Colwellia sp. M166: one gene and its partner. The protein of the gene in region 1 interacts with the protein of each later gene in a pairwise test. Links are inferred from orthologs where the notes say so. Each region holds a gene or a part of one and is shown in the gene's direction. Other genes may lie near its edges.

Region 1 (15,605 bases):
ATTGTAATCATCATCTAATAACGAAAAAACACCGCGAGCGCTTATAGAAGACGCTTCTATCGTTAGTTGTGTCGGTAAAAACTCACTTATGACCACGAAGTAACGTCCCGACTGCCACAAGCTATCCAAACGCTCTTGCTGAGATACCAAAGTAATTTCCAGTCCAAGCCATTGCAATATTCTGATCAATGTCTGATGTTTGCTCAGCACAGTTATACCGAGCAAAACCTCTACCTGTGTTGAGACAAATTTAAAAGCTGAAAAACTTTCCGGCCCAAGCAAGACATTCATCTGCTTTGTATTATTTCTCAACTGAGCAACACTAGCTACTAGCTCTTGAGCAAACCAAGGTAAATTACAGTTACTGAATAATCCCCTGCTTTGCAATACATTACAGTCAAAGGGTTGAATAACCAATATTTTGGGTTGTAGCTTCACAGGTAGAGTTGCTAAGTGCTGGGTAACTAAATCATAGTCAGAAGCATAGACTTCCGGCGACAAAATAATGATATCAACACGATGATTGGTTAAATGCTTAATGCTTATTTGTCGTTGAAATAAGGACAGGTCTTGCATCGTTTCAATAACAGCTTTGCTATTGATAAATTGCTGACAAATTCTTGCACGGTTATTTTTATCTGTTGCAATAACTAAAATCGCGCATTTAGTCAGCTTCACCGAGACATCATGGTCATTTTGCTCAAGCTCTTCAATAATTGCTAAAGGTAATTGAAAAGAAAATTTCCCTGCTAATTCTAGCTGCTGACTGACTTTATCGCTGACATTAAAAACTAGCTGCAAGTCACGTAGATAAACTTGGCTGCTGATATCAACATCAATGCTTTTTTCATCGTCATTGGCTAATTGCTCAATAACTTGAAATAACGGCTTGGTATGCGATGTATTATTAACTTGAAAGCTCACTTGTACTATTTGCTGAGCGCTATTAACATCAATAACCTGAACATCTACCACAAGCTCAACACCACGCTGCTCAGTCAGCATACACTGGCATGTCGTATCAATCATAGCTTGAAATAGTTCACTTTCAAGCGTGACTAAACTCGTAACATTATCAGCAATATTTAAATAAATAACATTATTATTGGCCCGTTGTCGTAAACTAGCGCTGAACAAAGCCGTATGCATCTCATTGCTAAAGTTCACCGTTGAGAGGGTCAAGACAAAGTCATCTCGACGTAATTGGGCGCTAATTTTTTGTTGCTCACTCCAACAGAGTAATTGCAGTAATTGTTGATAGGCGTACTGCTCATCACCACTTACTAACGACAACATTTGCCTGTACTGCATAGCGGCACTTATCTGCTCGATAATATGTTGAAAGCTTGCCATAGTTGCCAGCTTGTCTGCCTGATTTTGCTGCTGAAGTTGTCGTCGCAATTGACTATTTTCATCTTTAATGAGTCGATAGGTTTCGGCATTAGATAAACTACCGCACCATGTGCCATCAATATATTCAATAGTTAGCTCGACAGCCTTTCCTTGTTTGCTCATTAAGGATGCTTTTTCAACACTGTGATGATCTTTAGCTCGTCGAGCAATTGACAGAATAACGCGAACCTCGGCTCGGCTGAAACAATGACGCCAATGTTGAGTGGTGAAGTCCACAGCTAAGAGTTTGCATAGTTGCTGTTGTTTTTTCTTTGACTCTATCGGCAGCTGAAAAAAAATATAGCCACTATGTTGAGACATAGCACCGACATATTTTTGATATTGTTGCCGTTGCTCTTGAAAATCAGTTTCACTGTGTTCAGGACGAAAAAGCTGCTTAATATAAGTTATAATTTCTGTAACTTCATGGCTGGGTATTGGCGTCAGTACTTCACCTTTCAGGACTAATGTTTTTACTGCAGCAATACTTTGCGCACCACTATGCTTTATTTTTTTTCGTATACTGAATAAGGCCATGATAAAAAAAACGACAAGCAGACAAAAGACAGCAATCACAATCCAAATAGTGTCCTTAGCCTGCAAACCTATATTAGCTTGTGATGACCAAACACTCAGTTGTCGCTCAAGCAATGAAGATTTAAGTGCTGGAATAATGAGTGTTTTATCAAGTAACGGCATCAGTTCAGCTTTTTGTTGAACTAATTCAGCTTGTAAAGTGTTTACCCTACGAAGCTGCCCCCGCCATTTAGCAAAAATACTCTGTTCACTAAACAACAAGGCATATAACACGGAAGATTGTTCGAATAGCGAGTTTTCTTGCTGATTTTTATCGACAATATTTGCTTCATTCGCCAACCATTGTTTTATTTCATGATTGGTTTCTTGCTGTATGTAATCAAAATTAATCAAGTCATATTGAAGATCAAGTTGATTAAACATCAGTAAAGCATTAATGAGAGCTTGCCGGAACTGACGATTAGTATCTAAGTTACTCACCAAATCACTTAGTGCCTTCGCGCGTATGGCAGTGACTCGATCCGTCAAGTTATCTTGCGTTATTTGTCGGTACAATTCTTGTTGCTGCTGGCTCTGCCTCACAATTACGGCCGATAAACTGTCAGCAACTAGTGTTAATTGTATGATTGCATTGTCTTTAAGTTGATTATTTCGTCGCTCACTATCGGCTATGCTTCGTACATTTTCAGCTTGCATTTGCAGACGCTGCGTTAACCGTACAATTAATCGTCGATTATTGCGACTTAAGACAGAGATATTTTTTAACTTATCATTAAGTATTTGGTAATGCTCACTAAGTTTTGTCGCATACTTACTATCAATCAACTCATTAAGTAGACGCTCATGCCCAATCAACAACAACTGCCGCTGATTATACTTTTCAATCGTCGGTAATTGCTGGTACTTAACAACAGCTAAGTCTTGCTCGTATTGAAAGTAAAGTGCGCCCCCTACAAAACAAAGTAAGAAGAAGCTCAAGCCCAATAACAAAAAGCGGCCTGAAAGCTGACGGTATAACGGCAGTGTTGAATCCATGAATGAGGTAAAATCCTAACAAGTCAAAGTAGTTTATTTAGCCAAATAACAATAAGGTAAGTATTTTAAATACTCGCCAGTTATTTGAATATATAACAGTCTATGGATTTCACTTCAATTAGCAACGATTAATCAGTAGGCCTAGCCATTTACTCATTGCTCTCATCATTAAAGCCAAAGTGGATATCAACATCTGCACATTCAAAGTTAATCCGAGCAATACTTTTCAAAAGCTCGGCAGCTATGAATGGATGACAAAAGACGCTGACAGGCCCTTAAATAACATTATTGAGTAAATAGCTTAATCCAGGTTATTTAGCTTTTTTTGTTACCCAAGCCCAGCTCATGATGCACACTATCGGCTGTTGACCTGACTCATCAGTGATGGTTACGACAATGTCCATATTGCCTTTTTCTTGTTTCAGCTCGAAAATTTGTGATTCAGAAATACTCGCAATAGCGGTTAAATCACCTTGCATTCGACGCTGGTAGTGAATGGTCATTGACTTTAATAAAGGCAGAGCAGTATCAGGTAGGTTCAGGCCAAAAACGATACCCGTTGCTGACTCCGCTAATAGTGCAGCGGCAATTGCATGTACGCCACCAATATGATTTTGTACTTTTTTATGGTTTTTCATCAGCAATTTAACTTGCTGCGGTTTTATATCAACAATAATAACTTTGGACGTGCGAGCATATTTGACCTGAGAACAGAATAATTGTGTAAATAAAAACGAATGACTAAATTTCGGTAGTTTCTTAATAGTATTAATGGCCCGACTAAAGCGATTACCCATAAAAGTCCTTAAGAGAAAATAATGCGGTAGACCTAGAGTGCAATACACTGGTCAGACCTACTAGGAATTTATAAAAAAAAGATACAATGCATCTTTTTATTACATTACTGCAAACTAAGATTAAAGCTTAAAAAAGTGTTGCTGATAAACCTTGAGTTCCGCAATAGATTCACGAATATCATCTAAGGCTAAATGCGCGCCCGTTTTAACCACTTTATCAAGCACTTCTGGCTGCCATCGCCGCGCCAGCTCCTTTATGGTGCTGACATCAAGATTACGGTAATGAAAATAGTCTTCAAATTCTGGCATGTACTTATTAAGAAAACGCCGGTCTTGCCCTATACTGTTACCGCACATGGGTGACTTACCTTTTGTAACATAAGGGGTTAAAAAAGCTAAAGTTTCAGTGCTCGCTTGTGTTAATGTCGTGACGCTCTCGCGACATCTTTGTGTTAAACCAGAGCGACCATGATGCTCAATGCACCACTGGCTCATATTTTCTAGCACATCGTCACTTTGATGAATGGCAAAAACAGGTCCTTCTGCCAATATATTAAGCTGACTATCGGTGACTATAGTAGCGATCTCTAAGATAACATCTGTGCTGGGTTCAAGGCCGGTCATTTCCAAATCTAACCAAATTAAATTGCTATCATTAGCGCTCATTGTTTTTCCTATCTCAATTAGTCTTCATCATGCTAACCTCTTGAAGCAAACAAATCTTGTCAGCTGTTGTCAGTAAGGCGCGATTACACATGCATTTAAATCATGCTTAAGTATATAATACGTGAGAATGTAGCACGATTGAATTTATTTGTAATTTGCTCAGGTAAGTTATCATAGTAATATAGAGTCGAAATAAAATGAGAATAATTTGTGGCTAAAGCCAAAAAACTAACCAAAGGTCAAGCACGGCAGATCAAAGCTAACCAAAGTAAAAAGTTACGCAAATCTACTGAAAAAGTGCAATGGCAAGATGATGAACTTGCTGCCGCCGAAAATGGTGTTGTCATCAGTCGTTTTGGCCAACATGCTGATGTCGAAAGTAGTGATGGTGAAATTTTCCGGTGTAATTTACGTCGCAGTATTAGCTCTTTAGTCTGTGGAGATAAGGTACTTTGGCGCAAAGGCAAAGAAACCCAACATAGTATTTCTGGCGTAATCGAAGCCGTGCACGAGCGAGATTCAGTACTGAGTCGTCCCGATGTTTATGACGGCGTTAAACCCATTGCCGCTAATATTAGCCAAATCCTCATTGTTTCATCAGTATTACCAGCCTTTAATGCTGATATCATCGATCGCTATTTAGTTGCCGCTGAACAAACCGGTATCACGCCAGTTATTTTATTGAATAAAGTCGACTTACTCGATGATAGCAATCGTGATGAAATCGAAAAACAACTGAATATTTATCGTAATATCGGTTATCAGGTTACTTATGTTAGTAACGAAACAGCTGAAGGCATTAGCGAATTAAAATTACAGCTCAGCCAACATACCAGTATATTTGTCGGTCAATCTGGTGTCGGGAAATCAACACTTACTAACACCTTAATGCCTGAATTAGGGGTGGTGACTAAAATAGTTTCAGAAAACTCAGGGCTTGGGCAACACACAACAACCGTGGCTCGATTATACCACTTTGAACAAGGTGGCGATCTTATCGATTCACCTGGTATCCGCGAATTTGGTCTGTGGCACTTATCACCAGAGCAAGTCAGTAGTGGCTTTATCGAATTTGATGAGTATTTAGGCACTTGCAAATTCCGAGATTGCAAACATCAAAGTGATCCTGGCTGTGCCTTAGTCGCAGCAAAAAATGCCGGTAAAATTCACCCCGAACGCTTAGCCAGCTTCCAAAAGATATTAGCCAGTTTAGGTGATAACACCTTAACGTCACGCTTTAATGATTAAACTGTAAAAACGAAAAAATTAAGGAAAAATAGTGTTAATTAATAAATTAAAAATCGCTTTGCAATACCTGATGCCAAAACACGGAATTTCAAGACTTGTAGGTAAGTTTGCTGCCGCCGAAGCAGGCTGGCTCACGACTAAAGCTATCAGTTATTTCATTAAAGCTTATGATATTAATATGGCTGAAGCTAAGCTAAAAAATGCTACTGACTTTAAAACTTTCAATGATTTTTTTACTCGCGAACTTGAAGATGGTGCCCGCACTATTCTTCAGGATGACAGCACCATTTGTTATCCTGTCGATGGCGCTATTAGTCAGCAAGGTCCTATTGAACAAGGGCAGCTTATTCAAGCAAAAGGCTTTAATTACAGCCTGGTAACCTTACTTGGTGGTGATAAAAACACTGCCGCACCATTTCAAGACGGTGAATTTTCATGTATTTATTTAGCCCCGAAAGATTATCACCGTATTCATATGCCAGTCACGGGTACTTTACGTGAAATGATTTATGTCCCTGGCGATTTATTTTCAGTTAACCCCTTAACCGCCAATAATGTACCGAACTTATTTTCCCGTAATGAACGGGTAGTCGCTATTTTTGACACTGAGCAAGGTGCTATGGCAATGGTACTAGTCGGTGCTACTATTGTCGCGAGTATTGAAACGGTTTGGGCTGGCACAGTAACCCCCCCCGCTGGCAAAGATGTCTTTCGTTGGCAGTACCCTACAACTGGCGCGAGTGCTATAACCTTAGAAAAAGGTGCCGAAATGGGTCGATTCAAGTTAGGTTCAACGGTTGTCACCACCTTTGCACCTAATATGGTGAGGTTTAATCAACAAGCAGGACCTGAAACCGTCACTCGTCTTGGCGAACATTATGCCGATTTATTAAATCCCATGACAAGTAATTAAGTCGTGCTCGATGACTGTCATTCTTAGCCATCTAGGCAATAGAAAATGCTAGTAATTGCCCATAGAGGTGCTAGCGGTGAGTTTGCTGAAAACTCACTTTTAGCATTTCAACAAGCAATATTACAAGGCTGTGATGGTATCGAGTTTGATGTGCAATTTCATCAAGCCAGCGGTGAATTTATTCTCCTGCATGATAGTTACCTGTACAACGGTGCCGCGAAAGTTCACTTTAATCAATTGCCACTGGCTGAACTTATCAGTGCTAGATATAATATCTGTACGCTAAATCAAGCTTTAAAGTGTATCAACACTCAGTGTTTGATAAATATGGAATTGAAATCTGTCGCGCAAGGCACTCAGCTTGCTAATGAAATGCAAATGCTTATAGCATTACTGCGAAACGCAGAGCTGAATAATGAAATCACTTACTCACAAATCATTATTTCTTCTTTTAATCATCATGCTCTTACCTATGCCGTTGAGCATCTACCCAAAATCACTACAGCAGCATTAATTGCCTGCTGCCCAATTGATTATGCTAAGTTTTGTATCAAGCTAAAAGTTAAACTGTTAAACCTTACTATTGACTGTCTCAATACTGAAATCGTTAATGACGCTCACCGTCGTGGCCTGAAAGTTTGGGTTTATACGGTAGATAACCCTGAGCAAATCAAACAGTGTTTACAATACCAAGTGGATGGTATTTTCAGTAACTTTCCACACCGTTCACGCCAAGTTATCTCATCAGTTAACGAATATCAGCAAAACCCTGAATAACTATAACTTTTAATTTTTTTTGCTAATTAACCTCAGATCGGGTTAAGCCCTAACCATAGCATTCTTCTCTACGTCACTAATATTAAGGGTTGGCTTATTTTCTTTAAGGCAATAAGCCACTAAACCTGCCAGTAAATTCAACATAAAACTATTAGGGCTACGATGACGCGAATGCTCTATTTGAGATATATTCTTCAATTGATCATTTATCGTTTCAATAATAAACCGTCTAGATAACATTGCTCTATCCCATAACGACATAGCTTTGGCTTTCATATTACGGCGCACGGTTGTTATCAAATCAACTCCTTTTTCCTTCAAACCAACTGTTAATTTTTTTGCTTATATAGCCTTTATCTGCATATAACTTCCCTTTTAAGTTTTTAGCTAAGGCTAATACGGGCTTTGTGTCGTGAACATTGCCAGTAGTTAATTTAGCCTCAACTATTTCACCTCTAAAGTTAGTGACTAAATGTAGTTTGAACCCATAAAACCAACCCATTGTTCCTTTGCCCCGTTCGGCTATACCGTCAAATGTTTTATGTCTAGGAATTCTTAAGTTATGGCATACTTTTATGCTTGTAGAGTCAATAAACTCAATACCTGTAGACTCACCTTTAAGTATTGAAAAGTAGCTAGAAAGTGGAACGACCGCTTTAGGCATCACTTCTAAAAATCGAGTGTAGCTCAATAAGCTAGGGAAATGTGAACGATAAAACTTAGCAATATAACCTTTATAATAATTTTTAAAGTCGCGATGATTTGATGTATGAAAAGCAATTAATATAGTGATTATCTCACTCATAGCCATACGGCATGGACGATTTCGCTTGATACTTCCATCAGCAATTAATTGTTTCTCCCATTGTGGGATAAATACGCGACAAAAATCATCGACATCACAGAATATTTCAACTAGTTTATTCATGCCCGTTCCTTATTATCTTTCTGTTTTTTCTTGGTCGAAAGATCGGATCGTGGAACGGGCACTTAGTTCAATTTAATTAATTCTTATCCCGAGCTGAGGTTAATTAATCAAAACAATTTTGCAATTACTATTGCTCATTTATTCATCTCAAGCTAGGATGGTCGGAATAATATACGAGCATATTCGTATGATAATTCTGAAAATATTCGCCTTAAGGAATCTCAATGTCACGAGATAAATCAGATATTAAACCAACGGAAGCAGAGCTAACGTTACTTAATATCCTTTGGAAAATGGGACCTGCCACGGTTCGACAAATTCATGAAACAGTTAGCCAAACTCAAAAGACGGGCTATACTACAGTACTGAAAATATTACAAATAATGCACGAAAAAGCCTTGGTTATTCGTGATGAAAGTAATCGAGCACATGTTTATGCTCCGGCGAATAGTGAGAGGGTCACACAATCGTCTTTATTGAAAGATTTAGTCTTAAAAGCATTTGGCGGTTCAACCTCAAAGTTGGTGATGCGTGCTTTAGATAACTCGACAAGTAAAGAAGAAATTGAGGATATTAGACAGTTACTCAATGAGCTAGAGCAACAATCATAATCAATTAAAACTCAAAGGTAATTCAAACTATCCATGATGCAGGAAAGCTTAATAAATAGTCCATTATTAGCTGGTTTAGCCATCACTCTTATCCATTTTTTATGGCAAGGAGTTTTGGTTGCATTAGTATTAAAAATATTACTGTCATTAATCTCCTATAAAAAGTCTCAATTACGCTACGCGCTAAGCTCTATGGCGATGCTAGCCAATTTAATTTTACCTGCCGTCACATTTTTTATTATTTACGATATTGAATACCGGCAAGTAGCCAACTTTGTACATGCATTGCCACTGGTAGATCAAAGTCTTTACCTAGAGCAGATACAAGCAAATGTTTGGTATATTGAATGGCTGGAATATTTACCAGTACTTGCCATGCTTTGGCTTGCTATTGTTTTCACACTTGCGCTTAAGTTAACCATCGAGCTATACAATGTGAACAAACTACCAACTCAAGGTTGCACGACCGTTGATTTAGCGCTGCAAGTTCGTTTTGAGGGCTTAATCAATAAAGTTGGGCTATCAAGAAAAGTAGTCTTATTAGTCTCTAGCAAAACCAATGTGCCAATGGCTATAGGTTGGCTAAAACCGATAGTACTTATTCCTTTTAGTATGCTTTCGGGATTATCACCACAACAACTAGATATGCTATTACTGCATGAACTAGCCCATATTCGACGCCATGACTATCTGGTTAACTTTCTACAAACTCTGGTTGAAATTCTTTTATTTTTTCATCCTGCCGTGAGTTGGGTTTCCAAACAAATGCGCAATGAAAGAGAATACTGTAGCGATGATATTGCCGTGCAGCATAGTGGTAGTCCACTTGCCTATGCACATACCTTGGCTGACACCGCATCGTTATGCCAAAAACACCGTCACCACACCATTCCTAATATGGCTATGGCGGCCTCTGGTGGTGATTTAAAACAACGTGTTATGAGATTATTAGATCAACAACATTGTACAAAAAGCACCGATTCCGGCAAATGGTTAGCATCTTGCACTGTATTGCTCGCTATTGTTTTTCTATTTTCTAAATACTCATTGACTTTGCCGATCATTGATTTGCAATCGGGCAGTATTTCAATTCAAAATTCACCTAAAACACTCAGAGAAAGTTTAATAACTTATGCGCCTTTAACTTTTCAACCGGCCCAATCTAATACCTCTCTTGCAAGCCAACTATTAGCTATTGAGGATTCAAATAACCGTCAAGAATCTATAGCAAACAGCCGTGATGTTTCACTTCAGCAGGCAATAAAAAAAGATAACGCTTTTACAGTAAAAGCACCTTTAGATAAATCTAAGCCGACTAATGAGCACAAAACCACAGCTTATTATAATGAACTGCCGATTGTTCGAGCCAATACAGACACTAAAAAGAATACCAACCAGCACCATGCAGAGTTAACGAGTCAAACACACACCAGTGATAACCTTAATAGCAATAGCCGACGAACAAAGTCAATGTCCGAAATTGCATTCGAACGAACAGATTCAAAAAATACGACAATAAAAGCAAATCCCTACGCGCAGCAACTTGCTTCATTGTTAACCGAACCTAAGGTGTCTCAATATGATAAAATAGCTGCGTTAAACAAAACTCATGATGGCATCGACCAACAGTCATCAGTGAACCAGATAAACAAGAACGGACCTAATCAAGCCATGCTAGCTGATAAAGCCAGCAAGGTATTAAAACTCAACCCGACAAATATTGCCGCTAAGTTAATCAGCTCTGTTGAACCTAAATATCCTTCTTCTGCGAAAAGAAAAGGCATAGAATTAGAAATTATGGTCAAGTTCAACATCGATAAAAACGGTTTAGTAAAAGATCTGCAGTTTGAAAGTAAAAGCAGAAGTAAAGCAAGTTACTTCCGTAACACCATCCGTAACGCCATGGAAGAATGGCGCTTTCTACCGGCCAAAAAAAATGGCCAAGTGGTAGAAAGCAAAATGTCTAAAATATTCTCATTTAGCCTATTAAGCTAAACTCAGGCTTATCAACCTCGCCCTTTATGCTGTTGTATTTTTGTGAACTTCTTTTGTTGTTCAGGCGTTAATACTTGCATAATTTCGTGATGAGTCTTAGCCTTTTGCATAGCCATCTCTTGAAAACTCGGTTGGTATTCTGCATAGATAGCTGCAAAGCTGTTTTCATCGAAATCACTTGCTAGCATCAATGATTCAACTTGCTTTTTAAAGCCAGCAAGCGGATCTTTTTGCTCTTGGCGCTTAGTTTTCATATTAGCGAAAATAGCTTTAAGCTTAATTTCCTGCTCTGAACTTAAAGCTAGTTTTTTAACTAAGCGATGAAAGTGCTTTTTCATTTTGTTATGATGCTTACCGTGTCCTTCACCCTTTTGGTGCTGGGCACTCGGATTATTTTCTTCATTTTTGTGACCAATAGCGTTCACATTAAGGCTAGTCATTGTCAGTGCGATAACAGCCATCGCAACATACGGTTTGATTGTTGAATATAGTCTTTGCATTTTCATAAATTGTACTCCTCAATTAATTCAACACCAGTATAAATTGCACAACGAAAAGAAACGCAAACCAACGTAAATGTTATGTAAAGATCTTAAAAAGTCGTAAATATATACGCTATTATGGCAATAGATTATTAGCGGTTAACGAGAGCAACAATGAAAAAGCATAAACTTTTATTAATAGATGATGATAAAGAGCTCGCTGATTTACTATCTGATTACCTTGCGACAGAAGGTTTCGAATTAATTTGTTGCCATGATGGTATAACAGGCTTAGAAAAAGCATTTGATGATAATATTTCATTAATTTTATTAGATGTTATGATGCCCGGATTAACCGGTTTCGAAGTATTAAAAGCCCTCGGCGGTAATCATAAAACCCCTATTTTGATGCTGACCGCTAAAGGTGATAATGCCGATCGTATATTAGGATTAGAGCTAGGCGCTGATGATTACTTACCCAAACCGTTTCAACACCGTGAATTATTAGCACGAATAAATGCTATTTTACGCCGAATCAACATTGTGCAAAATAGTAAAGTAGCAAGCTCATCATTGAAAGTTAACGGCGTAATGCTTAATCATGCAACACGACAGGTTAGTTGTCATGATCAACAGATAGAGCTTACCGGTACTGAATACCAGATCATTGAATATTTAATGTCAAAGCCTGGCAGTATTGTCAGTAAAGATGAAATATCAGAGCAAGTACTCAAACGAAAGCTAAGCGCTTTTGATCGCAGTATCGATATGCATGTCAGTAATATTAGACGAAAACTGTTACCTTTTAGCCCAAATGACAAGCTTAAAACGATCCGGGGTGCCGGTTATATTTTCTTGGCAGGAGAGCTAGCGTAATGCTAAAACTTAGAGAGAAATTTTCTTCTATTGGTGCGAAATTATTTATCTGCTTTTGGTTAATTGTCATATTAACCATTGGCATCACTAGACTGGTTTCCGAACAATTTAGAACCAAAAGTTTTATTGCCCCTAGTCACCATTCCGATATAGCGAGAATTAAGCGACTTGACCTCTTAATTAAACGCAGTCCACCAAAAACGCCGCAGGCAACATTGAGTATTTTATCAAGAAAAGCAGATCGCGAATTACTGTTAAAAAATATGCAAACTAATCAAATACACTCATCAAAAAAATGGCAAATTGAAAACTTAAAAAATTTTTTGAGTGAAAACAATTTGGAAAGCCTCACGACGGTAAAGTTTGAATTTTATCGAATGACCGGCCCCTTAGCCTTTGATATTGCAGGTACACCTTATCAATTATTTCTTGCAAGCCGTGATCGAAAGCCTCCCTTTGGCGGTTTAATACAACATATTCCGACTTGGATACGTTTGGCTATTCCTATCATCATCAGTTCGATTTTACTTTGGTTACTCACTCGTTCGTTCACAAAACCACTGATAGCAATGCAAAAAACCGCCACCCGCTTTGGCGATGGCGAATTCAGTGCTCGCGTACCTTTAATTGCACAGCGCAATGATGAAATTGGTACTTGTGCAGCCAGCTTTAACTTAATGGCGGAAAAATTGGAACAAAATATTGGTTCTCATCAAAGACTTATGGCTGATGTTTCGCACGAACTTAGATCACCAATGACTAGATTACAAATTGCCCTAGGCTTGGCGCAACAAAAAGACATAGAGCAAGCGACGCTTCATAAGCATCTACAACGTTGTGAACTAGAAGTGGCTAGGCTCGATGAAATGATTGGCAATGTTTTATCTTTATCGCGTTTAGAGAACACCATAAGCCAAATGGAGTTAATGTCTGTCGACCTTAAGCAACTCTTAATACTTTGCATCGAAGATGCGCAATATATCGCCAATGAAAAATCTATTACCATTAACTTTCACAGTGAAAGCACGGCTTTAATCCAAGCAGATCCGACACTTTTATCCAGTGCCTTTAATAATATTTTGATTAATGCGGTAAAATATAGTCATGGCAACGATGAACTTAACGTCTACTTGAATAAAACAAATACTAATTTTATCATTGAAATTGTCGATACTGGCACTGGAGTTCCTGTCGATGATTTGCCTAAATTGTTTGAACCATTTTACCGAGTAGCGCAGGCACGCGATCGAGCCACCGGTGGTACAGGTTTAGGTTTAGCAATAGCCAAACAAGCTGTTATTGCCCATAATGGCATTATCAGTGCAAGCAACAATACAAATAATGGCCTCACTGTGACCATTAAACTACCGATAGAGAGTAGTAAAACACGACTTTAAGTATTGGCTAGTAAGTAACGGCTAGTTTTATTTTCTATTTATTGCCTTATAAGGATTAGCTCATTGACTAGCGCAGCAAACTTAGTAAGTAAGCGTGCACTCACTGCAGAAAAAATTGCCGCCATCAAAAAGTTTTGGCAATCTATCCACCAAGCCTCATTCACTACCGTTGATCAGGTTGATATTGCTTATGCCACTAATTTTACACGCCCTGATAAGCCTTACCTTGCGATTGTTCCCGGTCGTTCAGAAAGCTACTTAAAATATCAAGAATTAGCTTTTGATTTAGATGCTTTAGGCTATGACTGTGTGATTATTGATCATCGTGGCCAAGGGCTTTCTATGCGCTTAACAGCTAATCGTTTACAAGGCTATGTCGAGAGTTTTGATCATTACGCGCGCGACTTACATCAATTACTCAGTCAAGTTTTACCCGTAACGTATCCACAACATCAGCAAAACTCTTTTATGCTGGCACACTCAATGGGCGGTGCTATTGCGTTAAGATATCTTCAGATTTATCCTAACAATATCAAAGCATTAAGTTTAAGTTCTCCGATGATCGCTATCGCAAGTAATGGTCTGCCAACTTGGTTAGCTAAATTTTTAGTCACAACAGGCACGATAATAAATAATTGCCTGTCCAATACTCCGTGGTATTTTCTCGGACAAAGCGATAGCAATCTAAGTTCATTTGATGAAAACCGTTTAATGCACTCACAACCGCGTTTTCAACGTTTTCGTGATTTGTATCATCAACGCCCAGAGCTAAAGCTTGGAGGGGTGACATTTCATTGGTTGCAACAGGCAATGAAAAACACAGATAAACTATTCATTGACTTGAAAAAATTATCATTGCCAATACAGCTGATGCAAGCAGAGAAAGAGTGCATTATTGCTAATAATGCCCAGAATAATTTTTGCCTACAACTCAATAAACTTAAGCCAAGTTATTACCCTGAAGTTAAGCCGATAGTGGTATCTGGCGCCTATCACGAACTATTTTTTGAGATCGATCAATACCGTGATATTGCAATAAATAATGCTATAGCTTGGTTTGCTCAGCATCAATAACGACTCAGATTTAATCGCTCACAAAGCTTTTTTTTTTGTCTGAAGGCTTAACCACTGACAGTGGATCATGATGAATAAAGACCTCACAGGGTGCCAATGCTCGAATAATTTCACTTTCAATAGCCTCACCAATACCATGAGCTTCGAGCAATGATAACTTTTCATCTAACTCTAAATGAAATTGAATAAAGCGATCAGGACCTGCTTGCCGTGTGCGTAATTCATGTAAACCATGCGCACCTTCATGTGCTAATACAATTGTTCTAATGGTTTTTAGCTCTTCATCTGTCAGTTCATGATCCATTAAATGATGAACACTGGTCCAGATTATTTTACCCGCACCTATTAATAGAAATATCCCCACCGCAACAGTAAAAACGCCATCAGCTTGTAGCCAGTAGCCTTGACTTAAAAATAGCGCAGCGAGTACCCCTAAATTCAATAATAAATCTGATTGATAATGTAGAGCATCGGCACTAATCGCCACAGATTTAGTGCGCTTGATAACGTATTTTTGTAGCATCACTAAAGACAATGTCATCACAATGGCAATGATAGAAACAACCATACCAACTTCCGTTCGTACGATCTGCTGTGGGTTAATAATACGATCTAGGCCATTAAACACCAATAATAATGCTGAGCCGAGCACAAACGCAGCTTGTACTAAGCCAGCAAGACTTTCTGCTTTACCATGACCAAATTTATGTTCTTTGTCTGCCGGCGCCAGAGCAAAGCGCAAAATGACCACATTCATAATCGAGGCAAATAAATCTAGAATTGAATCCGTTGCTGAGGCAAGCATAGCGCTCGCATCTGTAGCAAACCACGCATATAGCTTTAGCAACACTAAGATTAATGCCGTTGCTGTCGCCGC
Region 2 (15,604 bases), 310 kb from region 1 along the record:
ACCTAACACATAGGCTGCAATACCTTTGTTGAGATCTCTGACGGCTTTGCGACGGCTGGCAAAGGCGATTTTGTTCCAAGCTGCAAAACTAAAATTTAGCCCGCCACGGAAAAACTTCAACACCATAAGCAAAGCGACAAAGCTGAGTATCAACATTATACTTGCTGTTACTACGGTTGACTCTATGGTTAAATCGCCCATAGCAATCAAGATATAACCTTTTTCTCCAATCAATACCGGACTAAGAGCAACGGCAGTAAGAAATAACAGTACTACTACTAATAATCGTTTCATTATACGCCCTCTTGCTGCTCAATTTTTGTTGGCTCAATCACTGGTGCCTTTTTGTCAGATAATATCTGGCGTAGCGCTTTTAATGCGGCGAGATCATTTGGATACGCTACGTTGATAGTTTCATTTTTTAAGCCATCGAGTACTTTGAAAAAGTTTTGATTTGTTTGGTGTGACATATCAAAATAGTCATTAAGCCAGCTTTGTATGTCATCAAGCGATTGACGATAGATATCACTATTCGCTTGACTAGCTGCCCAAGTAGCGGTTTGTAGTTTGAGACTCAAGTTTTCTCTTAAGTTTTGTTGAAACTGTGGTGACATTAAAGGTTCAACATTACCCGCTCTGCGGTTAACGGTGATGAAATCAGCAATAAATTTACGCCATGTTTTAGTTAGGTTAGCTTGCCAGTCACTGACATTTTCGGTTAATTCAAGACTACTCTCTGTGTCACTATTGTCAGGAACATTGACCATGGCTAGTGGTAACTGCTTGATTTGTTGGTCAAGTGCCATTAACTTTAAAATAACTTCATCGGTTTTTAGTGCGGGCAATAATTGTAACTTAGCAATGTCTTGTTGAATGGTCTGGCGTAGTACTAAAAATTGCGGATCGTTAAGTTCTTGTATACGTAAATCAGCATCATTAAGTAAACTAATGGCAGTGCTGGTGTTTTTTTCTAACCACAGACTTCTTGCTGCTACTCGGATGAGGTACTCAGCTTCTTCTAACAGCCAGTCACTTGGTTGCTTCTGACGTAAACTTGCCATTTGTTGCTGCTGTTGTTTTTGCAGTTCGATAATACTATTTGCAGTACTTCGTTCGATACTAGTTTTTAGATCTTTAAGTTGGGCATTATGTGCTTGCTGCTGCTGCGTCAATTTTTGTGCTAACTGCTGTGTAACTTGCCCTTGGCTTAACTGTAATTGTTTTTGTAGTTCGGTACTGAGTTGTTGACTAAATTGCGCTTTTTGCAATTCATTCCAGTAGTAATGTCCGGCACTGGCAGCGATAGCTAATAAGGCAATAATGATTGCTAAAATCGCGAGTTTTGAAACTTTATGCTTAGGTGAATTACTTTTTTTAGTTGCTTTAGTGTTCGCTGTGGTTGATGTTGTCGAAGCAGAATTTTTCACTGTTGCTGTGCTCTTATCTTGATTTTTATCTATTGATGATGTGGTTTGGCTTGTGTTTTTTGAAGTGTCAGAGCTTTTCCCTGAAGCATGATCATTTTTTGCTGATTCTTCATTCGATGGCTCTAAAAGCGTTGAGCTAATATCAATTGAAGTTGATATATCAGTTTGCTGATTTGTATTGCTGCTGATAGCTGATGTTTTATTCTCAGGCTTAGTTTGCTCTGGGTCTTTTTTATCGCTCATGAACTGATCCTATCTCACATGTTGGTGTCAGGGATATTGAATATATTCGCTTATATTTATTGTTTGCGTTCGTCATACGTTAACTTGCAAAAATCATAAACATTTAGCTTGCCAGTAAGCGTGCGAATATTGTATTAAGTTTACTATGATTTTCAATAAAGCGTTACTAGGGCCTATTTTTCAAATCCAACAGTGCTATAAACTAAAACATCAATAAGCCCGAATGCTTAAGATACAATTTATCTGGCGTTGATACCATGTTTTGATGAATGCAGTTGGCTATTTCATTAAAAGTATCGATAATTTTCGCAATATTCGCCATGGTACTGTATCGCGCAGGTATTATTTTTATGCAAAATGTTTGGCAGTAGCTTAGGTTGGTCTGTTATTGCCGATAAAATCGTGGCTGCGTTCTATTTTTAGAACGCAGCTGATTTATTTAAGCTTGTTGGTATACCTGACGGAGAATTTTATCGGCACCTTTAGCTAATAAATCCTCTGCTAATTGGTTGCCTAACTGCTCCGCATCATCAAACTTGCCGCGAACTTCACCGGTGAGTATTTCACTACCATCAACAGCGCCGACTAAACCTCGCAAATGAAGTTCTTGACCGTTAAGTACAGCATAGCTACCAATAGGAACCTGACAGCCACCTTCAAGTGCACGATTCATTGCCCGTTCGGCGATAACCCGAATACGCGTTTCTTCACAGCCAAGAGGCGCTAATAGCGCTTTAATTGTCGCATCATCAGTACGACATTCAATACCAACCGCACCTTGGCCATTTGCCGGTAGCATGACTTCTGCAGCAATATACTCGCGAATACGCTCAGGCATTTCTAAACGAATCAGGCCTGCTGAAGCCAGTATGATGGCGTCATACTCGCCATTATCTAACTTTTTAAGACGGGTATTGACGTTACCACGCAAATCGCGAATATCTAAATCTGGACGCATGGCTTTAATTTGGCATTGACGACGTAAACTTGAAGTTCCAACAACAGCACCTTGCGGTAACTCAGCTAAACTATTGATGGTATTAGAAACAAAAGCATCACGAGGGTCTTCACGTGGACAAATAATTTCTAAACCTAAGCCTTCAGGAAACTCTACTGGTACATCTTTCATTGAATGCACGGCAATATCGGCACGATTTTCTAGCATCGCCACTTCAAGCTCTTTGACAAACAAACCTTTGCCGCCAACTTTGGCTAGCGGTGTATCGAGAATGATATCGCCTTTGGTGGTCATCGGCACAAGTTCAACATTGATGCCCGGGTGAAAGTGTTCAAGTTGTGCTTTTACATACTCTGCTTGCCACAGTGCCAGTGCGCTTTTTCGCGTTGCAATACGTACGGTTTGTTGCGTCATTTCAATTACCTTATTTAATGTTTATTGCGCAGAGAGGACAATGCTTTCTTCTGCTTGTTTGCTGGCGGCATCAGATAAAAACTGCCACAGTTCTCCGCCGCCGCGCTTATCAACCCACTGTTCATTTTCAAAATGAAAGTGATGACCGTTAAATTTCGTTGCTACCCAAATTTCGTGTAAGGGTGCTTGCTTGTTAATGATGATCTTACTGTTATTCTTAAATGTTAGGGTTAATAAGCCGCCAACACCTTCGTAATCGATATCGCAGCCGCAATCTTCGATGGCTTCTTCTACTGCAAGTAAGATATCATCAGCAGCTAAATTGTATTGACTATCATTCATTAATCGTTCCTTTTTACCTGAGCTTTATGATTCTTTCATCTTTGCTTGGTAATTATTGGTCATGGGATTATAAAACGTCTATCATGGGAAAAAAATCGAATAAATCAATTATGCATAAACAAATTGTAATTATTTTCATCAGTTTGCTTAGTTTGGCAACCATAACAGGCTGTGGCATTAAAGGTCCTTTATACCAAACTCCTGAGCAACAGCAAGAGAACTTAGCAAAAACAAGTGAAGAAACTGATAAAAGTATGGATAAAACCAGTTTAGAACAGTAGGGGCAACGGCATTGGACTTCTTCAATCGTAAACAGCATTCATTATACGCCGAGCAATGTCAGGTCGCTGAATTAGCAAAGCAATACGGTACACCACTCTATATTTATTCTCGTGCGACTATTGAGCGCCACTGGCATGCTTTTGACCAAGCGGCAGGCGAGCGTCCGCATCTTGTTTGTTATGCAGTAAAAGCTAACAGTAATATTGCAGTGCTTAATGTGATGGCGCGCCTAGGCTCTGGCTTTGATATTGTCTCCAAAGGTGAGTTGATGCGGGTCATTGAGGCCGGTGGCGATCCGAAAAAAGTGGTATTTTCTGGGGTGGGTAAAACCTCAGATGAAATTGCTTTTGCGCTTAATCTGGGTATTTATTGTTTCAATGTTGAATCACCAGCAGAGTTAGAGCGTATTCAAGCTGTCGCTGAAAAGCTTGATAAAATTGCGCCAATTTCTCTTCGGGTTAATCCTGATGTTGACGCGGGTACACACCCTTATATTTCGACCGGCTTAAAAGAAAATAAATTTGGCATTGGCATTGAGCAAGCTCCAGAGTTATATCAACATGCGACGACCTTATCGCATATTAATATTCAAGGTGTTGATTGTCATATTGGTTCACAGCTAACCGAAGTATTGCCGTTTTTAGATGCCCTTGATCGGGTATTAAAGCTAGTTGACCAATTAGCTGAGCAAGGTATTGTGCTTTCACATATTGATGTCGGTGGTGGTTTAGGCGTTTGTTATGATGATGAAAAGCCGCCGCACCCGAATGAATATGCCAAAGCTATTGCTGAAAAATTAGTCGGTCGAGCGCTGACACTTATTTATGAGCCTGGTAGAGCGGTAATGGCGAATGCCGGTATTTTGGTGACCGAAGTTGAATACCTAAAAACCAGTGAAGAACGCAATTTTGCTATCGTTGATGCGGCAATGAACGATTTGATCAGGCCGGCGCTGTATCAAGCATGGCAAGCTATTATTCCGGTTGAACAACGTGATGATGTGGCTAGTGCACAATACGATGTGGTTGGCCCAATATGTGAAACCGGAGATTTTCTTGGTAAAGACCGCACATTGGCGATACGTTCTGGCGACCTACTTGCAATACGCAGTGCTGGTGCTTATGGCTTTACCATGAGTTCTAATTATAATAGCCGACCACGTGCCGCTGAGGTGATGGTGGACGGAAGCGAAAGTTACTTGATAAGACAACGTGAAGCGTTAAGCCAATTATGGCAAGGCGAAAGCTTATTACCTTTGTAGTGTGAGATTAGGCATAGATGTTAGTAAATTTTTCTAAAATGCACGGTTTAGGTAACGATTTTCTCGTGCTCGACAATGTGACCCAAAATGTTTATTTGTCGAATGAACAAATTAAGCAATTGGCTGACCGAAATTTTGGAGTTGGCTTCGATCAAGTGCTGGTTGTTGAACCGCCATATGACCCTGACTTGGACTTTCATTATCGCATTTTTAATGCTGATGGCAGTGAAGTTGGGCAATGCGGTAATGGTGCGCGCTGTTTTGCAAAGTTTGTCCGCTTAAAAAGTTTAACCAATAAACATAAAATTAAGGTGTCAACGCAATCAGGTAAAATGACGCTATTTATTGAACGAGATGGCAACGTTTCTGTCAACATGCCGGTACCGCTATTTGAGCCGAGTAAAATTCCTTTTAATGCGCAAAAAGAAGAAGGTACTTATATTTTGCGTAGTGAAGATGAGACGGTACTTTGTGGCGTTGTGTCCATGGGTAACCCTCACTGTGTTTTGACGGTTGATGATGTAAAAAAGGCACCGGTAGCAAAGTTGGGCGCAGCATTGTCTCTGCATGAACGTTTTCCGCAACAAGCCAATATTAGTTTTATGGAAGTGGTTTCACCTGAATATATTAAACTACGTGTCTATGAGCGTGGTGCTGCTGAAACCTTGGCTTGTGGTAGCGGGGCTTGCGCCGCCGTTGTTGTTGGTCAAATGCAAAAAAAACTCAATCGACAAGTGTTAGTTGATTTACCTGGTGGTCAATTGAAAATCTTTTGGAAGGGCCCCGGCAATTCAGTAAAAATGACGGGCCCCGCCGTACATGTTTTCGACGGTCAAATAAACCTATAAAGCAAGATAAAAGTAAAGCTATGCAATCAAATGATCAAAATCTTATGTCGACTGACGATATAAAACTAACCGATGAATTAATCGTTAGTTACCTGCAACAGCACCCTGAATTTTTTAACCGTCAAGCTGAACTTGTTAGCAGTTTAAGGCTGCCAGACCATCAGCGTGGCACGATCTCTTTAGTCGAGCGGCAATTATCACAACAACGACAAAAAATTCATAATTTAGAAGAAGAAATTACGCAATTAATGGTGATTGCTAATCAGAATGAACAACTATTTGCATTGTATAGTGATCTCTATTTACGTTTATTAGACTGTACTGCTGCGACTGAGTTATTGGATTGTTTGCATCAAGCAACTACGCAGTTGTTGTCATTAGACTCATTGAAGCTATGGTTAGTCAAGCCAACAGACGTTCAGCACAGCTCTTTGATCATTAACGACTGTCGTGAAATCATTGAAAATAGATTAAGTAAAGAGCAATACTATTTCGGTCGTTTACAACAAAGTGAACAAGAATTGATTTTTTCTCAGCCGACGAGCGGTTCGGTGGTGTTAGTGCGATTAACTCACCTAGAAGAAGATCTTGGATTTTTAGCCATTAGTAGCCAAGATGCTGAGCATTTTGATCCGCGTATGGATACCTTACTATTAGGGCAATTTAAAAAACTGGTAGCAAAACTACTTTACCAACAGCTTTATTAGGTCATTTTATTGTGAGATTTTATCGGCGCCTACAGCCTTTTCATGCTATTAGTTTTGATTTAGACGATACGCTCTACAGTAATCAACCGATCATGTTGGCGACCGATACAAAAATGGTTCGTTATTTTAAAGATATTTTTAATGCTCAATCATCTGCTTTTGATTTTCGTTTTTGGTGGCCCTTTCGACAGCAAGCGCTACTGCTTGCACCAGAATTAAAGCATGATGTTGGTCTACTGCGACAAAAAAGCTACTTTTTAGGTGCATTGTCGCTTGGCTTGACTGATGCTGAGGCGGCAATGTTTGCGGATAATGCGCTAGATTACTTTGTTGAACAACGTAGTAACTTTACTCTGCCGCAGCATACCCATGATTTTCTTGGTTATCTTAAAACTAAAATGCCGTTAGTTGCGATTACCAATGGTAATGTTGATACCGATAAAATAGGTATTGCTCAGTATTTTACTCATCACTTCCATGCCTCAATTGAAAATAAATTAAAACCTGACCGCGATATGTTTGATAAAGCCTGTCTGGCGTTACATCTAGCTCCTGAGCAGCTACTACATGTTGGCGATTGTGGGAAAAATGATGTGTTTGGTGCGATCAATGCCGGTTGCCAAACGGCTTGGTTAAATCCGTATCAAGTAGGTAAAGCATTAAAGGTTTTACCTACTATTGCACTTGATAATGTCGAGCAATTAACAAAAATAGTTTCATAGGCCATTGTCTTTTAAACCTTTAGTGCTTTTCTCTTGGTCAGAATGTAAAAGTGTTTATTGAATGCTTTTCCAATTGCATTATCAAAATAGCGCTTAACTTGCTATTATAGCGCTATATTTTTGTTATTGATTTTACCTTTCTATGGATGTTTCTGAATTACTTGATTCGTTGAACGACAAGCAGCGAGATGTTGTGGCAGCGCCTTTACAAAATATGTTAGTGCTTGCTGGTGCAGGTAGTGGTAAAACGCGAGTTTTAGTACAACGTATTGCTTGGTTAATGAAAGTTGAGCATGCATCACCTCATAGTATTTTAGCGGTTACTTTTACCAATAAAGCAGCGGCTGAGATGCGCGCCCGTGTTGAGCAAACCGTTGATGGTAATGTGCACGGCATGTGGGTAGGAACTTTCCATGGTTTAGCACATCGCTTATTGCGCATGCACTTTCAAGAAGCGAAATTACCACAAAGCTTCCAAGTACTTGATTCCGACGATCAACTTCGTATGGTTAAGCGTATTGTGCGCTCGTTAGAGCTTGATGAAAAGCGCTGGCCAGCCAAGCAGTTTCTTTGGTATATCAATGGCAAAAAAGATGAAGGTTTACGACCACAGCATATTGATACCCAATTTGATGTCACAGAAGAAACTTTTGTTAAAGTTTATCGAGTTTATCAAGACACCTGTGATCGTGCTGGATTAGTCGATTTTGCTGAATTATTACTAAGGGCTCATGAGCTTTGGCTTAATAATCCTGAATTATTGCAACACTATCAACAGCGTTTTGCCCATGTTTTAGTTGATGAGTTTCAAGATACCAATGCTATTCAGTATGCGTGGTTAAACTTGCTCGGCAAGAAAAGTGGCAACGTGATGATTGTTGGTGATGATGACCAATCTATCTATGGCTGGCGTGGTGCAAAAATTGAGAATATTCAACGCTTTTTACAGGACTTTGATGGCGCACAAACCATTAAGCTTGAGCAAAACTATCGTTCAACCGCTAATATTCTTAATGCCGCCAACCAATTAATTGGCAACAATAGCAACCGCCTTGGTAAAGACTTGTGGACTGACGGTGATGCCGGAGAGAAAATCTCCATCTATACCGCATTTAATGAGATTGACGAAGCGCGTTTTATTGCTGGACGTATCACCGAATGGCGAAAAAAAGACGGCTCATTGGATAATGTCGCTATTTTATATCGTAGTAATGCTCAGTCACGACTGATGGAAGAAGCATTAATTCAAGCAAAACTGCCTTATAAAATTTATGGCGGTTTACGATTTTTTGAGCGTCAAGAAATCAAAGATGCCCTTGCTTACTTACGTTTATTAAACAATCGTGACGACGACGCTGCCTTTGAACGTGTGATTAACACACCAACACGTGGCATTGGTAATCAAACATTGAGCTTAGTACGCGATGCAGCGAGAAGCTTAGAATGCACTTTGTGGCAAGCCTGTCAGCAGATGATGAAAAATGAACAACTTAAAGGCCGTAGCGCTAAAGTTATTCAACAATTCATTAATGTCATTGACCAGTTAGAAGATGATTCAAATAGCCTGAACCTTGATCAACAAGCAAACTATGTTATTCAACACTCAGGTTTAAAAGCAATGTACCAAGCCGAAAAAGGTGAACGTGCAGAAGCGAGAATAGAGAACTTAAATGAGCTAGTTACCGCTTGTCAGACCTTTGAAGTCGATCCTGAACTTGAAGAAGAACAAAGTCCATTGACCGCGTTTTTGACTCACGCTGCATTAGAGTCAGGTGAATCACAAGCTGACGAACATGAATCAGCTGTGCAATTAATGACTATGCATTCAGCGAAAGGTTTAGAGTTTCCATTAGTCTTTATTGCTGGTTTGGAAGAAGGTATGTTTCCTTCGCAGCAGTCAGTTGAAGATATTAGTCGCTTAGAAGAAGAGCGTCGCTTGTGCTACGTCGGTATGACACGTGCCATGCAAAAATTATATTTATGTCATGCAGAAAGTCGTCGCTTGTATGGTCAAGAGAAAAACCATAAAGCTAGCCGATTTTTACGGGAGTTACCTGAAGAGTGCATCGAGGAAGTTCGCTTACAAAGCCAAGTAAGTAGGCCAAAAACTAAAGGTCGATTCTCATCAACAATCACTTTAGAGAGTTTTGGTAACTCAGGCTTTAAATTAGGCCAAAATGTTCGACATAAAAAGTTTGGCGATGGCGTGGTATTGAACTATGAAGGTAGTGGTCCACAAAGTCGTATTCAAGTTAATTTTGCTGATGTAGGCTGCAAGTGGCTCGTGGTTGCCTATGCTAACTTGGAAACACTGTAAGCAAGTAATTAATAACTAAGGGTTTTAATGTCAAAACTGCTTGTTGAGTTACTTAATTAAATCAGGTGGTTTGTTTGGCAGATGTTGGGGCCTTGTTACCACTGGTGAGAATGAATTTTGCCCGTCAGCATTGCTTATACTTTTTCCAATACGAATAATTGAGCAACTACTTACTCGAATATATAATTTCAGCTTACGGCAAGTGTCATCTATTTTACTGTTAACAGTCCCTAAGACTTTAAAAATATCGATAAGCTGTCACGTATAGCTCTTAAAGTTCTTAGGTTACAAATGAGAAAAAACTGTTTTTTATTCTACTTTTGCTGTCTGGTGATAATTTTTTGCCGCTCGTTTTCTGGCTTTTATTGAGTCAAAGCTAAATATTGCTAATGCAGTCCAAATGCAGGCAAACGTGATCATTTTAGCAAAATATAACGGTTCTTGATAATAAAATGTCGCCAGAATAAACATGATGCTAGGGCCAATATATTGAAAGAAGCCCAAAGCGGATAGCGTCATACGTTTTGTTGCAGCAGAAAAGCAGAGTAAGGGCGCTGTGGTAACAATGCCGGCACAGATCAATAGCATGTTTAATGATAGTTCATTGTCAAACATATTAGCGGTGCTGGTTTTTAAAAATACTAACCAATAAATCAGTGCTATTGGTAGCATCATCAGTGATTCTATCAGTAAGCCGACAAAAGAGTCTAAAGGCAGTTGTTTACGTAATAAGCCATAAATACCGAAAGTGGCTGCTAATGCTAAAGATATTATCGGCAGTGAGCCCATCATAAAGAGCTGAATAATAACGCCAACAAACGCTAACCCTACGGCAAAGAGCTGCCAAGGTCGTAAGCGTTCACCTAAAAATATCACCCCTAATGCAACACTAAAAAGCGGATTAATATAATAGCCTAAGCTAGCATCTAACAAGTGGTCATTGTTAACTGCCCAAATAAACATAAACCAATTTACGGCTAAAAATGTTGCTGAAATAGTCAGCCGTAACACTATTTTAGGTTGTGTAATAGTATCAATAAAGTAACGCGATCTTTTGGTAAGCAGCACAACAAAGGTTAGTAATACCGTTGACCATACAACACGGTGCACAAGGATTTCATCGGCATTAATATGATCTATGAGCTTAAAATATAACGGGGCAATGCCCCACATGGTATAGGCGCATATAGCACTAATAATACCAGCGCGTAAGGCTGCTTTTTCAGGTGTTGGCATGGAATAAGTTTGATAGCTAAGATTGGATAAGAGCGTTAATAATAGCACTAATCATTTCAACAACCCATTGAGATGTTAGAAATATTTGGGTTAATTTTACCCCACCATGTAAGTGCCAGTACCAAAAGCAATATGATCGCCTTTTTCGTTATGCATTTCCATGCGGGCAACAGCAACCTTACTACCACTGCGAATGATTTTGGCCGTTGCCATAAAGTTTTCACCACGCCCCGGTCTTAAAAAATCAGTACGTAAATCAATGGTACTTAAGCGACTTAGGCTTCGCGCAATTATTTCTGGTGTTAATTCAGGTAGCTGAGATAGCATATTTGCTGCGGCTACCACGCCGCCAACAAGATCTAGCGCTGATGCAGTGACACCGCCATGGAGAATTCTTTGTTCAGGGTTACCAATAAGCTTGTCGTGCCAAACAATACTGACGGCAGATTCTTCGCTATCAAATTTTGTCACTTCTAGCCCCAATAATCGATTAAAAGGCATTGCTTGGCTCCAATATTGAGCTAGCTGCTGAAACGATTCTTCATGTGTCATAAACTTTCCTGTTAGGTCGAGTGAGATAAAAGAATAACAATAATTGCCGTTATATTGAAAATAAATCTCCGCACTAAGGTCTTACTGCGCTAAAATGTCGGCTGATTTCATCTACTGAAGATTCTCTCTTGCAAGCCACTTCCCCTACGACATTAACTGAAGCCCTTAAACATCATTTTGGTTATCAAACGTTTCGTCCTGGGCAAGAAGAAATTATTAATTATGCACTTCAGGGACGAGATAGCTTAGTCTTAATGCCTACAGGTGGCGGAAAATCAATGTGCTACCAGTTGCCTGCTACCTTGATGACGGGGGTTACTATTGTTGTTTCGCCATTAATTGCCTTGATGAAAGATCAGGTAGATGGCTTAGTAAGGCAAGGAATTTCAGCCGCTTATGTTAACTCTTCACTCGATGCCGATACCATTAATGATATTTTTAGGCGCTTAGGTCAAGGTGAAATAAAATTACTGTATGTTGCTCCTGAGCGATTAAAAAACTATTACTTTTTGCAAGGTTTATCACACCTTGATGTCAGTCTTTTTGCCATTGATGAAGCACATTGTATATCGCAATGGGGACATGATTTTAGACCTGCGTATACCCAATTACATCTGTTAAAACAAAACTTCCCGCATGTGCCGGTGATGGCACTAACAGCAACGGCTGATGTCACCACACGTCGAGATATGTTACAACAATTGGCCTTGCATGACCCCTACATTCATCTTGATAGCTTTGATCGGCCCAATATTCGCTTTACCTTAGCCGATAAATATCAAGGTGAACAGCAAACCATTGGCTATATCAAAAAGCGTAAAGATGAGTGTGGCATTATCTATTGTAATAGTCGTTGGCAGGTTGAAAAATTAGCTAAGCGCTTAGCTGAAGCGGGTATTAATTGTTCCGCTTATCATGCCGGCTTAGAAGCAGAAATCCGTAATATTATTCAAGATAAATTTGCGAAAGATGATATACAAATTGTTGTTGCGACCGTAGCGTTTGGGCTTGGGATTAATAAGTCTAATGTGCGCTTTGTGATTCATTATGAGCCCCCTAGAACCTTGGAGTCGTACTATCAAGAGATAGGGCGAGCGGGCCGCGATGGTTTACCTGCAGAAGCACTTTTTCTTTATGATGAAAAAGATGTTGAACGTATCAATAAGCGTATTGCTGACGGTGAAAATGAACAACGGGTCAATGTTGAATTACAACGCTTTCAGGCGTTACGAGGTTTTGTGGAGGCGCAAACTTGTCGACGCCGAGTTGTGCTGAATTATTTTGCCGAATTTACCGAGCAAAGTTGCGGTAACTGTGATATTTGCTTAGATCCACCTAGCCAGTTTGATGCCACACAAGCGGCGCAAAAAGTGCTTTCTTGTGTCTATCGTATTGAAGGTAATGGCGATATAGAGCATGTGGTTGCTGTTTTACGCGCGGAGCTGAATGACAAAATTATCCAACTCAACCATGATAAAGTTTCAACCTTTGGTATCGGAAAAGATAAAACGCCGGGTTATTGGTTTTCAATCGTGCGGCAATTAATACATTTAGGCTATTTACAGCAAGATATCGCTGCTCAGTCAAACTTATGCTTAACGCAAGCGGCTGGTAGTATTTTGAAAGGCCTTCAACCGTTGATGCTTGCGGCTCCTCGCTTACAAAAGGCCAGTTACTGGCAACGCAATAAACGTGAGAAAGTTTATGACCGAGCCTTATTCTCTAAGTTAAGATCATTACGTAAAGAGATTGCCAAACTTGAAGATATCGCACCCTTTATTGTTTTTAATGATGCGACTTTAGCCGAGCTGGCACGGATAAAACCTTTAACATCACGACAAATGCTCAATGTCAGTGGCATTGGTGATACTAAACTTGCTCGTTATGGTGAGCCATTTTTGTCCTTGATTAAACAGCACCAGAGCTAGATGAAGTTTACTTTTGAGTTAGACATCGCTTACTTACTGTTTGTTGAATTACAGCGACAAAAAAAGCGCATTAAAGCGCTTTTTAGATGCAGTACAGTAGAGTAAAATCATAAAATTTTGAAAATGCTACTATACAAAAAGTCTAATTACTTGAGACTTGCGTAGTAAGCAGCAATGTTAGCAACATCTTCATCAGATAATGCCATAGCCATTGGAGCCATTACTGGATCTTTACGGTTGCCCGATTTAAAATCTTTTAATTGCTTGGCAATGTAAGCTTCTTTTTGACCGGCAAGGTTAGGGTACATAGGAACAGCAGAAACACCTGCAGCACCGTGACACGCTGCACACATTGCAGTTTTTGATTTACCGGCAGCTGCGTCGCCAGCGAAAACAGGTGAAGCCATCATAACAGTAGCGGCAACAGCTAAAGTAAGTTTTTTCATAAATATAATCTCTCTTTGGTAAACAATATTAAAGGATCCTCAATTGATTATATGTAAAAAGTAAACTGTTGTCGTTGCTTTTTTTAGGATCATGCCAGTATGAAAAATTATCTATTACTTTGTTGCGCTAGCACAAGTTTTAAACAATTAATTAGCCCTAATCTAGATTAAGTAGAGCCCTATGTTGACAAAAAACGCTATAAAAATAACCGATATTGAGGAAGTTAACTCAAGGGTATTACAGTTCCAATTTAATGTTGAATGGACAATGGATAATACGGCAGTCATTATTGACTATCTTGTGCAAATGATTGCTGCAAAAGTAATGGAAACAATACAAGGTGCGGATCTTCACTGTGTAAGAATACACTATGGTGTCAGTGAATTTTTATTGAACTTCGAAGAATACAGTCACTCTTGTTGGTTAGAGTGCGCTACAGAGCAAGATATTCTAGGTTTAAGTGAAATTAAACTAATTCTATCATAGTCTTATAAGACTTATTTAATGGGTTTATACCTTGATGCTCAGCCATTATAAAAATGATCGTTGTTCTCAAACCGCTGATAAGCACTGAGAGAGAACCAACTTAATAGCTTTGAAATAAGGTAACTTTTAATGGAAAAAATTCTGATAAGCAGCTGCTTTTTAGGTCATAAGGTTAGATATGATGGTGGTGATAATTTATTAGTAAACGCCACGCTTAAACGTTGGCAAGCGGCTGAGCGCTTGGTGGTTATTTGCCCCGAATTAGCTGGAGGTTTATCTACTCCTAGGCCACCAGCCGAAATTCAATTAAGTAATGAAAACATTATCGTTAAAACTAATAGCGGTGAAGATGTGACACCAGCCTTTGAGCTAGGGGCGCAACGAGCGTTGTCACTTTGTCATGCACACGGCGTCCGTTATGCGTTGCTAAAAGAGTCAAGCCCATCATGTGGTAGCTCAAGCATTTATAATGGTGAATTTAGTCAACATAAAGTCCCTGGACAAGGTATTACTACAGCTCTGTTGCGCGCCAATGGGATTAAAGTATTTTCTGAAAAAAATTTACTCTCTTTAATCGCTGAGCTTAGTTAATCCGAATTCAGCTGAGTTAAGTATTGGCAATATTGACGTGGTTAGTTAGGGTTTGAGATATATCGCTAATCAATGCTCGAGTTTGCTTTATGATGGCATTGGCACTGGTGGCAACATTATAATCGCTGACCCCTATGCTCAGTGTCATTGGTGGTAAGCGGGTACCTGACTTACTACTGACAAACCTTAGTTTTTCGACGCCCTGGCGAATTTTTTCCGCAATCTCGCCAGCAATATTACGCTCTACATCGGGTAGCAAAATTAGAAATTCATCACCGGCAGATCTTATTGGTAAGCCACTTTCACCAACATAACTACTTACTTTTTTAGCTATTTTGGCTAATAGTACATCACTGAGTAATGGACCAAAGCGTTCATTCATCTGAGAAAAATGATCAATATTGACCACTATTGCCGCGACATGTTTGGTGGGATCATTCGATAGCCAAGTATCTAAATGCTTGGTCATAGCCTTACGGTTATAGAGTCCGGTTAATGGATCTAAATAGACTTCTTTTTTAACCTCATCTAACTCTGAACGTAGAGCGTCAGTCGAACGCTGAGATAGCCGTAGCTGTTCAGCGAGCTTTTCTTGTGCAAGTTTAAAATGCTTAGTATTTTGACGGATTTGTTTAATTGCGCTAAAAACTTCATTTTTATTAGTCGATTGCAAGTTGGAGATGTTGTGATCCAATTGATTAATTAAATGATTAGTACAAACCGAGGATTGCGTGCTATTAGCATGTAAATCGACTAATACCTCATCAAGATCATCAATTAATTCACTTCGAAAAGCACTCTGTTTTAACACATATTGGCGATAAGCTTCGGCTAAAAAGAAGT

The links.
Region 2: the proteins of FGD67_RS09475 (region 1) and lysA interact in binary tests that used the Escherichia coli proteins (3 or more experiments, as listed by UniProt). The link is inferred for Colwellia sp. M166 from one-to-one orthologs.

Annotation. Positions count from the first base shown.
Region 1 is NZ_CP040755.1:2,076,825-2,092,429, forward strand. The notes cover bases 10,525-13,406. They hold FGD67_RS09475 (response regulator transcription factor), read left to right. Parts: upstream 10,525-11,555; coding sequence 11,556-12,257; downstream 12,258-13,406. Other genes in these bases: FGD67_RS09465 (M56 family metallopeptidase), read left to right, coding at 10,525-10,899; FGD67_RS09470 (Spy/CpxP family protein refolding chaperone), read right to left, coding at 10,911-11,405; FGD67_RS09480 (ATP-binding protein), read left to right, coding at 12,257-13,406. Also shown: FGD67_RS09425 (hypothetical protein), read right to left, coding at 1-2,964; FGD67_RS09430 (DUF4442 domain-containing protein), read right to left, coding at 3,276-3,761; orn (oligoribonuclease), read right to left, coding at 3,882-4,427; small ribosomal subunit biogenesis GTPase RsgA, read left to right, coding at 4,638-5,675; asd (archaetidylserine decarboxylase), read left to right, coding at 5,707-6,588; FGD67_RS09450 (glycerophosphodiester phosphodiesterase), read left to right, coding at 6,634-7,365; FGD67_RS09460 (BlaI/MecI/CopY family transcriptional regulator), read left to right, coding at 8,518-8,904; more of FGD67_RS09465, read left to right, coding at 8,938-10,524; more of FGD67_RS09480, read left to right, coding at 13,407-13,654; FGD67_RS09485 (alpha/beta fold hydrolase), read left to right, coding at 13,718-14,728; FGD67_RS09490 (cation diffusion facilitator family transporter), read right to left, coding at 14,739-15,605. UniProt on the Escherichia coli protein: Response regulator member of the two-component regulatory system CpxA/CpxR which responds to envelope stress response by activating expression of downstream genes including cpxP, degP, dsbA and ppiA.
Region 2 is NZ_CP040755.1:2,384,987-2,400,590, reverse strand. The notes cover bases 2,921-5,801. They hold lysA (diaminopimelate decarboxylase), read left to right. Parts: upstream 2,921-3,676; coding sequence 3,677-4,927; downstream 4,928-5,801. Other genes in these bases: FGD67_RS10865 (DUF484 family protein), read left to right, coding at 5,796-5,801; dapF (diaminopimelate epimerase), read left to right, coding at 4,945-5,775; FGD67_RS10880 (lipoprotein), read left to right, coding at 3,495-3,665; cyaY (iron donor protein CyaY), read right to left, coding at 3,064-3,384; hemC (hydroxymethylbilane synthase), read right to left, coding at 2,921-3,042. Outside these bases: FGD67_RS10900 (heme biosynthesis HemY N-terminal domain-containing protein), read right to left, coding at 1-294; FGD67_RS10895 (uroporphyrinogen-III C-methyltransferase), read right to left, coding at 294-1,670; more of hemC, read right to left, coding at 2,110-2,920; more of FGD67_RS10865, read left to right, coding at 5,802-6,482; FGD67_RS10860 (HAD-IA family hydrolase), read left to right, coding at 6,494-7,204; uvrD (DNA helicase II), read left to right, coding at 7,347-9,521; EamA family transporter RarD, read right to left, coding at 9,831-10,757; FGD67_RS10845 (thioesterase family protein), read right to left, coding at 10,854-11,309; DNA helicase RecQ, read left to right, coding at 11,438-13,237; FGD67_RS10835 (cytochrome c), read right to left, coding at 13,384-13,683; FGD67_RS10830 (DUF3630 family protein), read left to right, coding at 13,865-14,170; FGD67_RS10825 (DUF523 domain-containing protein), read left to right, coding at 14,300-14,761; FGD67_RS10820 (GGDEF domain-containing protein), read right to left, coding at 14,778-15,604. UniProt on the Escherichia coli protein: Specifically catalyzes the decarboxylation of meso-diaminopimelate (meso-DAP) to L-lysine. Is not active against the DD- or LL-isomers of diaminopimelate.